DNA from 2 places in the Methylophaga sp. UBA2012 genome. Region 1 is predicted to be linked to the other one. Evidence: riboswitches for the same ligand, from Rfam matches in the RefSeq annotation. Region 1 holds a riboswitch; the other holds the start of a gene.
The links. Region 1 has a riboswitch for cyclic di-GMP ahead of B2248_RS03105 (hypothetical protein). Riboswitches for the same ligand answer to the same signal wherever they lie in the genome.
Positions count from the first base shown of each region.

Region 2: linked by a shared signal. The riboswitch ahead of B2248_RS14210 (hypothetical protein) and the one ahead of B2248_RS03105 (hypothetical protein) in region 1 are both predicted to bind cyclic di-GMP.

Region 1 is NZ_DDCG01000002.1:294,131-299,463, forward strand. Features, by position in the region: gene B2248_RS03095 (UbiX family flavin prenyltransferase) at 1-492, shown strand, start outside; gene B2248_RS03100 (formate--tetrahydrofolate ligase) at 562-2,232, shown strand; gene B2248_RS03105 (hypothetical protein) at 2,334-3,050, opposite strand; cyclic di-GMP riboswitch class I at 3,070-3,149, opposite strand; gene djlA (co-chaperone DjlA) at 3,205-4,038, opposite strand; gene ubiB (ubiquinone biosynthesis regulatory protein kinase UbiB) at 4,044-5,333, opposite strand, start outside.
Region 2 is NZ_DDCG01000019.1:223,198-228,530, reverse strand. Features, by position in the region: gene B2248_RS14220 (hypothetical protein) at 1-944, shown strand, start outside; gene B2248_RS14215 (alpha/beta fold hydrolase) at 1,119-1,958, shown strand; gene B2248_RS14210 (hypothetical protein) at 2,021-3,280, opposite strand; cyclic di-GMP riboswitch class I at 3,297-3,377, opposite strand; gene B2248_RS14205 (helix-turn-helix domain-containing protein) at 3,459-4,520, opposite strand; gene B2248_RS14200 (autotransporter domain-containing protein) at 4,673-5,333, opposite strand, start outside.

The DNA of each region.
Region 1 (5,333 bases):
ACTGCAGGCAGAATCGTGCTTGCTGATGAGCTTGATTGGAAATTACCCGCTCGGGCCAGTGATGTTCAAACGAAATTAGTTCAAGAGTTTAACTGCCACCCTGAACAGTTACGGGTGTATGGTGAACAGCAATGGTCATCGCCATTGGCAAGCGGCTCTCATCGCGTGCCAAGCATGATTGTGTGTCCATGTACCATGGGCACTCTATCGGCTATCGCCTGCGGCCAGAGTGATAATTTGATAAACCGCGCTGCCGACGTCATGCTCAAAGAAGATCGCAAATTGATCGTAGTGCCGAGGGAGGCGCCATTTTCAGTGATTCATCTGGAAAATATGCTGAAACTTGCTAAGCTTGGCGTGTGTATTTTCCCCCCAAATCCTGGCTTCTATTTTAATCCTACATCCCTAAATGAACTGGTCGACTTTGTTGTCGCCAGAATACTGGACCAGGCGAAAATAGAACATAATCTGATGCCTCGTTGGGGGGACTGATGTGCTATTCGGGATTCCCTCGTAACTCACGTATAATAGGACTCAAATTCAACCCCGCTCAGGAAAACCATGTCAGATATTGAAATTGCCCAACAAGCTTCAATGCAGGAAGTCACTAGTCTCGCTGAGGAAAAGCTTGGTCTTGCCTCACATCATATTGACCCGTATGGACGTTTCAAAGCCAAAGTCTCTTTGGAAGTAATGGATGATATGGCAGCGAAAGCGGATGGTAAGTTGATTTTAGTCACGGCCATCAGTCCAACGCCGGCAGGTGAGGGCAAAACCACTACAACCATTGGCTTGAGTGATGCGCTTAACCGAATTGGCAAAAAATCGATTGTCTGTGTGCGCGAACCATCAATGGGGCCGTGTTTTGGTATGAAAGGTGGGGCCGCCGGTGGCGGTTATGCACAGGTCGTGCCGATGGAAGATATTAATCTTCACTTTACCGGCGATTTACATGCGATTGCCTCAGCACATAATCTATTATCAGCGATGATTGATAACCATATTCATCATGGCAATGCACTGCAGTTAGATGCTAGACGTATTGTCTGGCAACGAGTGATGGACATGAATGATCGTGCGCTGCGGGACATCGTCGTTGGTATGGGTGGCCCTGCTAACGGTTATTTACGTGAAGAGCGTTTTGATATTGTGGTGGCCTCAGAAGTGATGGCCATTTTTTGTTTGTCCAATTCTTTACAGGAATTGAAGCAACGTCTTGGCGAAATTTTAATCGCTTATTCGGTAGATGGGACGCCTCGTTATGCCCGTGACATTATGGCGCATGGTGCGATGGCGGCTTTATTGAAAGAAGCGATTAAGCCGAACCTGGTTCAGACTTTAGAAAATAACCCGGCTTTTGTACACGGCGGGCCTTTTGCCAATATCGCGCATGGCTGTAATTCTGTCATCTCAACCAAGATGGCACTAAAACTGGGTGATTATGTTGTCACTGAAGCCGGCTTTGGTGCTGATTTAGGTGCAGAAAAATTCATCAATATTAAGTGCCGTAAAGCGGGAATTAAACCGGATATGGCAGTGGTTGTCGCCACAGTAAAAGCCCTGAAATATCACGGTGGTCTGGAGCTGAAAGAGCTAACTGCTGAAAATCTTAATGCACTGAATACGGGACTGGCTAATTTAAAACGTCACCTAAGCAATCTGCAAAACGAGTTCGGCTTGCGTTGTGTTGTCGCCATCAATCATTTTGTCAATGATAGCGATGCTGAGATTGAATTGATTAAAACAGCAGTGAAAGAGATGGGCGCAGAGGCTATTCTTGCTCGCCATTGGGCCGAAGGTGGTGCTGGTGCTGAAACATTAGCACAGCGTGTGGTTGAAATGCTGGATGCTGATGCCGAACCTTGTCAGTTGTTATACCCGGATAGCTTGCCGCTTTGGGACAAAATCAACGAAGTCGCTAAACGTTTATATGGTACAGGTCAGGTCGTAGCTGATAAAAAAGTGATGGATAAGATCGCCATGCTGAATGAGCAGCACGGGGATATTCCGGTTTGTATGGCAAAAACGCCGTATTCTTTTAGCAGTGACCCGAGCTTACGTGGCACGGCTGAGAACCATACGCTAACCATTCGTGATGTTCGTCTGTCAAACGGTGCAGGTTTTCTTGTCGTGCTTTGTGGTGATGTAATGACTATGCCAGGATTACCAAAACATCCTGCAGCAGAGCGGATTGATATTGATGATAATGGTTCAATAGTAGGATTATTTTAATAGCAAAGCTAAGTTATTAAAGCGATCAAAAAAAGCCGTAATAATTTCTCACTACGGCTTTTTAGTTTTTTCTTATTTAAATATTTTAAGCTTTTATGCCTTTACACCTTACGACGCAAACCAAGAAAGCCTAACAATGCTGGAGCAAACATCAATATACTTGCTGGGACAGGCACGGCTGATGGTGTTTGAATATAACTAGCATAGCCTGTTTCTTCATAGTTAATTTCATGTTTCAGTAATGCATAAGAAAATAATGCATTATCTAGCAGGACGTCTACAGAAGGTAATATTGAAACTGGGGTTGAGAAAAAGTCTTCATCAAATACCATTAGGCCATATATCGTAAAGAATTCTACGGAATCTTTCTGAGGCGGAGTCATAACTCTAGCTTTAAATAAAAGTGCATCACCTGTCATGTTAGGGTTGAGACCTTTATTGACCATTGACGTTACGAGATCTGAGTGAAATTTATCTTCGTTTGCAATAGTATTATCTAAGATACTGATGCTAAATTGCTTTCCATCAAATACAGTAGGCGCAGCTGTCCCTGAGAGGATGTAGTTAGGTGAGCTGCTAAGTTGCCTCGTACCAGAGCTTCCTGGAATTGGTGTAAGGTTAGCACCAAATGGTCCAAACTCCGTTGTTAAGTCTGTGTCGAAAGACCAGGTGGCAGGTGCCGACTGACCAATAAGTGAACTTAAGTCTCCGCTGGCTGTTTGCCAGGTACCTGTAGTGGATAAGCTCGTTGGTGCCGCTAAGGCAATATTAGTTAAACCCGCAAATAAAGCCAAGCCCATAAAAGCCGTTTTTTTCATGTGTTTCTTCCTTAGTTATTATTGCAGCACAGCCACCTTAATATCTTAAGGTCTGTAACTTTCCGTCCTTGGTTCACACCGAGTTTGGCTTTGATTGAAGCATTTCGGGTAAAAAATAATATCAAAGAAATAACAAAAATTGAAATGAAGGTGGCTAATTTTGCTCTCGATGTTTTTTGATTAAATCATAAGCCAATTGAATTTCTTTAGCCTGTTCAGTAGCAACAGCAATCATATCTTCAGGTACACCTTGACCCATTAATTTATCAGGATGGTATTGGCTCATTAATTTGCGGTATGCACGTTTAATTTCTTGATTAGAACTGTGCTCTGTGACACCAAGTGCTTTATAAGCTTCCGCAAGGTCATTCATAGAAGAGCGTTGCTGACCTGACGAATATTGTTGTTGATAGCCGCTTGAAAAATTAGCCTGACTTAACACCATATCGAGGATTCGATTAAACTCTGCTCGGCTATAACCCAGTTGTGATGAAACCTGCTCCAGAATCTGTCTTTCTTGTGGGTCGAGCTTACCATCGGCCAAAGCCATCACCGTCAGGTAGACCAGTAAGACTTGTTTTAAATTAAAGGTGTTGCCACAGTGCTGTTTAAATTTCGTCACTGTTTCGTTGATATCAAAGTCGGGTTCAGCGCCACGTTGGAACTGACGAATAGCTTCTTGTCTGTGCTCACCAGACATGCCCATTTTTTTGATAAAGGCTTCAACATGGTCGATTTCAATTTGACTGATACGGCCATCAGCTTTTGCTAATTTCCCCATCAATACAAAGACTGTTTCCAGGAAGACGGCTTGACGAGTTTGGTTGGTAAAAGGATTCGCGCCACCAAGTCCATAAGCCCGTACACGATCAGCAAAACCACCAAATATAAGCCCTATCAGGGCACCAAAAATACCCAGAATCAGTAAACCAACACTCATGGTACTTAATAATAAGAAGCCTAAAATCAGGCCTATCCACTTAAACATAACGATTAACTTTTCTTTGAAATACTAAAATAAATGAGGCCAAGCCCCCATAAACCAAACACCCAGCTGAGAATTGGGAGGCCGGCAAACATCGTCGTCGCATAACCATCAAGCCCGGTAATCACTGCGGCACCAACCAGGAAAGCAGCGCCGGCTGTAACAGCGGCACTACGGTAGCTGGCTTGCTTGATTTCTTTACGTAATTGCTGAATATCGGCTGATGCTAAATTTACGTTGAATTGACCTTCCTGAGCACGTTTGCTCAAGTCATATAATAGACGTGGCATTTCAGGTAAGGTTTCAGCCCAATGTGGCGCTTCTTGTTGTAATGTTCTTAAAGCGGCTTGCCAGCCCATTTTTTCTTTCATCCATGTTTCTAAAATCGGTTTGGCTGTTTTCCAGAGATCCAGATCGGGATAGAGGTCACGGCCCAATCCTTCAATATTGAGTAGGGTTTTTTGTAGTAAAACCAGTTGTGGCTGGACTTCCATATTGAAACGACGCGCTGTTTGAAACAGTCTTAATAACAACTGCCCGAAAGAAATTTCTTTTAGTGGCCTTGCGAAAATAGGCTCACAAACACTGCGTATAGCGGCTTCAAACTCATCCAAGCGTGTGTCAGCTGGCACCCAACCAGATTGCACATGTAACTCTGCCACACGACGATAATCATGATTAAAAAAGGCAAGAAAGTTTTCTGCGAGATAACGCTGATCATCTGGTGACAAGGTTCCCATAATGCCGAAATCGACAGCCACATATTTCGGGTTTTTTGGATCATGAATATCCACCATGATATTGCCGGGATGCATATCGGCATGGAAAAAACTATGTTTGAAGACTTGGGTGAAAAATATTTCAACGCCCATTTCTGCGAGCTTAGCCATATCCACCCCTTTGGCGATCAAACCTTCAGTATCGCTAATAGGGGTGCCATAGATACGTTCTTGAACCAGAATATTGGGTTTTGTCAGTTTCCAATATATCTTCGGCACGTAGAGTAAAGTGGTGCCTTCAAAATTACGCTGAAGTTGTGATGCCGAGGATGCTTCACGCAGCATGTCGAGTTCATCAAACAGGTTCTTTTCCAGCTCAGCAACGATTTCTCTCGGACGCAGGCGTTTGCCTTCAGACCAATATCGTTCGGCGAAGGATGCCAGGGTATATAACAAGGCAATATCACGTTTAATAATAGGTTCTATGCCGGGACGTACCAGCTTTATTACAACTTGTTCACCATTTTTCAAGGTCGCGGCATGGACTTGTGCAATAGAGGCTGAGGCAAGAGGCTCTGG
Region 2 (5,333 bases), on a different contig from region 1:
TCATTAACTACGGGACATTACGTGGTAATGAAGAAGTGATTGAAGCGCGCGAAGACTTCACCCTGGAAAATCACGGCACCATCGTCCTGAATGGTTTGTCATGGAACGCAGCGACGAAAACCTGGACTAACACTGGTGCCACCGACGATGAGGACGGCGTGCAATTTGCCAGCGGTACCGCAGATAACTACGGTGTGATTTTGGGCACCGATGATGGTATCGATATCGACGAAGGCAAAGTACACAACCATGCTACCGGTGTGATTGTATCAACCGGTACAGAAAGTGACCCTTTGAATGGGGGCAATGGTATTGATATTGATCCACTTTTCGAACCGAATGTAGGTGATGTTCGCACAGCCGGTCCACTGACCATCATCAACGAAGGTTATATCGAAGGCGTTCATGCGATTGGTTCGGATGACGCAAGTACTTCTGAAGTCACCGTCACCAACAGTGGTACATTGGTCGGTCGTTCAGGCACAGCTATCCATTTTGCGCCCAATCAAGGTAATAGCAGCCTCACACTGACAGGTAACAGTGAAATTATCGGTGATGTGATGTTTGGTAGCGGTGATGACATGGTGATCGTCGAAGGACTCACTACTACTGGTCAGCTAAGCTCAGGCATCTTTGATGGTGGTGAAGGCATCAACAGCATTTTCTTCAATGATTTCGAATTGTCAGATATTTTGTCATTTGAAATTTCTGATGCGCTTGTCTACCTGTCATTAGGCGTGGATAGTGGCGAATTACTATCAGGCAAGTTCAAAAACTTCTCATCATGGGGTTTTGGTGATGGCATCTTCTCTACTGAGTATCTTGCCAGCCAGTTCTCTAACCCAAGTGCCGTACCATTGCCTGCAGCATTACCTCTGTTTGCTTTTGGCTTGGTAGGTATGTGGGCTGGCCGTTCACGTCTCAGAGGTGCTAAAGCAGCCTAATTTGGGTGTTATTTAGAGGCCTGAGTTTAGAGCCAGTGTAAACACTTGATATGGAGTGTGTACACTGGCCCTAAATTATTTTGGGGATATTAAAACCTTCGTTAAAGCAGTCACCCTTTAAATTAGGTATGTTAGTGTCTCACTCACTATCTCAGTGTCAGAAAGAGGCCAGTTTTGAATTCTCGACATATTGTTTGCTTCACTTTTTTATTGCTGCTTCAGGCATGTTCTTCGATACCGACGACACAAAACCGCTCGGATACCGCATTACACTTGGCTAACAGCCATGGTTGGCAATCACAGCTCCTCACCACGTCTTCATTCCAATTGCAAAGCTTTGTTCCTAAAAACAGCAAACCATCAAAACGTTTAACGATTTATATCGAAGGCGATGGCTTAGCTTGGTTAAGTCGTCGAAAAATATCTTCTGATCCCACCCCAATCGATCCACTTGTACTCAAGCTTGCAGTACAAGATAAACAAGCTGTCTACCTGGCTCGTCCTTGTCAGTATATTAACTCTGATACCTGTGACAAAAAGGTATGGACCTCTGCTCGATTTTCAGCTGAGGTTGTGGAATCCATGAACCAAGCCGTCACTGAACTGAAAAATCAGTTTCAGGCCTCATCATTAAGATTGATTGGTTACTCAGGTGGTGGCGCCATTGCTACTTTATTGGCAGCTGAACGAGATGATGTCGACCAGCTGGTCACCGTGGCCGGTAATATCGATACAACGGCCTGGACAGAAATGCAGCATATTTCAGCATTAACAGACTCACTTAACCCGGCAGATGCATGGCAAAAACTCACTGATGTTCCACAAATCCACTTTGTTGGCAGTGAAGACAAGATCATGCCTGAGGCGGTTGCCAAGTCATATCAACAGCATTTTCCTGACTCCAGGCAACCCGAGGTCAGAGTGATTACTGGCATGACTCATCACTGCTGCTGGGCTGAGCACTGGCCAGAATTATTAATGGAAATTTCGGCTTCTGATCTGGAAATCGAATAGATAAAAAAAGCCATCATGCACTTCATGATGGCTTTGTTACTTGCAGATAGTTTTTAAGCTATTTATGCGACTAAATTCGCTTTACGTCGCAAACCTAAAAAGCCTAATAATGCTGGCCCAAATAAAAATAAAGCGGCTGGAACCGGCACGGCACTGACAGCTTGACTCACCACCAGATTAGCAAAGGTATCACCAAACACCAGTTCAAAATTAAAGCCGCTAATGCTCGGCAGAATGACACTATCAAAACTGCCAACGATGCTGGCAAACGTTAAAAAGTTAAACGTACCTTCGGTGACATCATCACCAATAAACTCAAAGCTCAACACTCCGGCCAGCGAAGCGATACCTGACACATCCAGTAAATCAGAATGCGTTTCATCAAACTCCACTACCATCGAACCAAACTCGCCTTGCGTGTAATTACCATTGATGATCATCGTGCCAATCGAATTACCCGCAGTCAGACTGGCATAGTTCTCATAACTTGAACCATTGACCGTAACGTTGCTGTTTATCGTGCCAGTGCCTGATAAGCTGCCGCCTTTAATATTCACGCTGGTTTGAGTCATGACGCCGTTGTTGATGGTTTGACCAGAGGTTTGTGTGTAGCTCCCCTCGCCGGTGACACTTCCCTTCGTATATATAGTTACATCACCACTATTCGTCATGACATTATTGTTGATAACTTCATTATAATTTCGCAGCGTATTTGAGGTCGAAAAAACACCGGAGTTTGTTATCAAGCCTTTGTTTATAATACGGTAATTATTGTTCAAATCCGCGTTATTTGTAATCTCACCAGTATTAGTAAACACAAAACTATTATTAGTGAATTGACTATTATTTATAATTTTGCCTTGGTTATTCACCGAACCGGCCATGATGAGCTGCCCATCATTTTCTATCTCACCGGTATTTGTCAGGGAGACGGCATTAAAAAGTCCTGTCGATTTAATGGAAATAAAACCATTATTATTCATTTCGCCTTGATTGTATAAACTTCCCCAGACAGCCAAAACCCCATCAGTACGATTATCAAGGACTCCTAAATTTTTCATGGTATTACCCTCGGTAATATACGCATGCTTATTGTTGATAAACGTGCCAGTATGGTCGATGGTAATTTTACTCGATTCTAAGGTAGTGACATTATTATCATTCTGGAACGTATCGCCGTTATTGACCGTATTATTATCGTCAGTAAGATAGAGTCTTTCCGTGTTAATGCCGCTTAAGTCTTGAGCATACGCGACACTTAGGATTGAACTAGTCATTAATACAGTGACTAGAAAAAGTGTAGGTTTTACAAAGGTATTCATCCGTTAATCTCTCGTATAGAGCAACCCAGCCACCTTGTCATCCTCAAGGCCTGTAGCTTTCCGTCCTCAGTTCACACTGAGTTTGGCAGAAAAATAGCGTATTGGAATCAATACACAACGAGAAACAGCTTAGTGTTTGTTTTGATTACGCACTATCCGATTTTCGCAAACTGTAAATTTAATTAAAGGCACGGCGAAGTGTGGTTGAAGGTAACTCACCAAAGAGTTGCAAATAGTCATTGGAAAATCGGCCAAGATGCCAAAAATGCCACTCACTAGCCACCTGTGTCACTGTTACACTGATATCGACCGGACAGAGAAGCTGAGAGCGAACCCGGTTTAATCTCAGTCGATACAAATAAGCATTGGGAGTCACCCCCACCACTTTTTTAAAGTTATATTGCAGATTACGCTGGCTGATATACAAGTCTTTACAGATATCAAGAATCGTCGGACAAGTATGACTTTCCAGCTTGGCATGAATATAGTTTATTGCTTGTCGTACTGATATCGTCGCCCGACGGCGTGACAAAACATCACTGGTCTGACCATCAAGCAGTAAGGATGAATCCAGTGCTAGTAACACATATTCCATTACCGATGAGTTCATGTTTTTCTGTTGTTCACGTAAGAGATGATTCGAGTCCATCGCTGATAACTCACATAGATAATCAGTGAAAACCTCTAACGGTTGTCGGTTCACCTCACTGAACAGCATGACGCACTCAGCAGCCATTTCCCAATGCTGTGGATTAATAGCTCTGGCTGACTCTAGAAGTGCCGACTGTTCAAATCGAAAATAGATCGTCTCAACATCAACTCCTGCCTGTATATCAACTTCAACATTGGCTGGCAGAAAAAATAATGAATTCTCAAAGCCATCGTACTCAGACACTCGCACCTGATTGTTCGCCGATCGTGCAAAAGACACTGTGCAAAAATCCTGCTCAATGATGGCACGTTTATGCACAATCTGATTTTGTTGTTCAAGCACGATTCGGACATCATCATTGCCCATTTCACGGTAATGTCCGCGGTACTGTCCTGCAGATAATTGCATTATCTCAATGGGCAACCAGTCTTGTGCCACCTGCTGTTCATAGGCATCAAACAGAGGCTGATCACGATAGACAGTATGGTGCGTCGACATCACTTTTATATGTTCGGTAGGAAGGATTGAATGCACATGACAATAAAAGCCATTAGAATGAATGACTCTGAATATACCCTGATTCAGCATTCTTTTCTCATTCATTGCAAACGGATGCTCAAGAAGCCAGACCTCATAGATGATAACGTGTCTCTAACAAACCACTAAGCAATCACCAGCTCCAAAACAAAAAAGCCCCAACCGTTTCCAGTTGGGGCTTTTCATTTCAGTAATGCTTCAGTCTAGAAAGACCAACGCAGTTTGACTGATGCCGTTTGGTTTAAAAAGTCTTCACGACCTTCTACATCGTATTGAGCGGTGATATCAGTGTAATCGTTTAAATTAACGGTGGCACCGACACCGGCTCTGGCTAACCACGGAGAGGGATCAATCCCATCCGTAGTAAAGGCAGTACCACCACCAGTATAAGACGCTGTCAGACTAGTATCGTCATTGATGACATCATAGCCCACGCCGATATTAGCCAGTAAAGTCGTCTTATCATTTAACTGATGGTCGATATCGGTTTGTACCATTAAGATAAATTCATCGGAATGAACGCTGTCCACATCAAGGTTAATCGCCCCTGCGCCTTTTTCTGTGTAACTTTCATCACGAATATACGCATAATCGGCACGAAGGCTTGGCATTACTGTGCTGCTGTCATTCAGCTCAAAACGTTTGCCAATACCCACACCCACATGGGCAGTGTAGCTATCGTAAACTGCTTCAGCGGTACGGCCAATAAAACTGATTTGGCGTTTGCTATCATTTTTATTCATACCCACATCGGCTTGCCAGTTCAGTTCCACATTTTCAAACTGGGATAAGTCATGGCTACCGTAGGCAATCAACTGATAGGCATCAATATCGGCTTTGTTACCGGATGACATACCATTACCA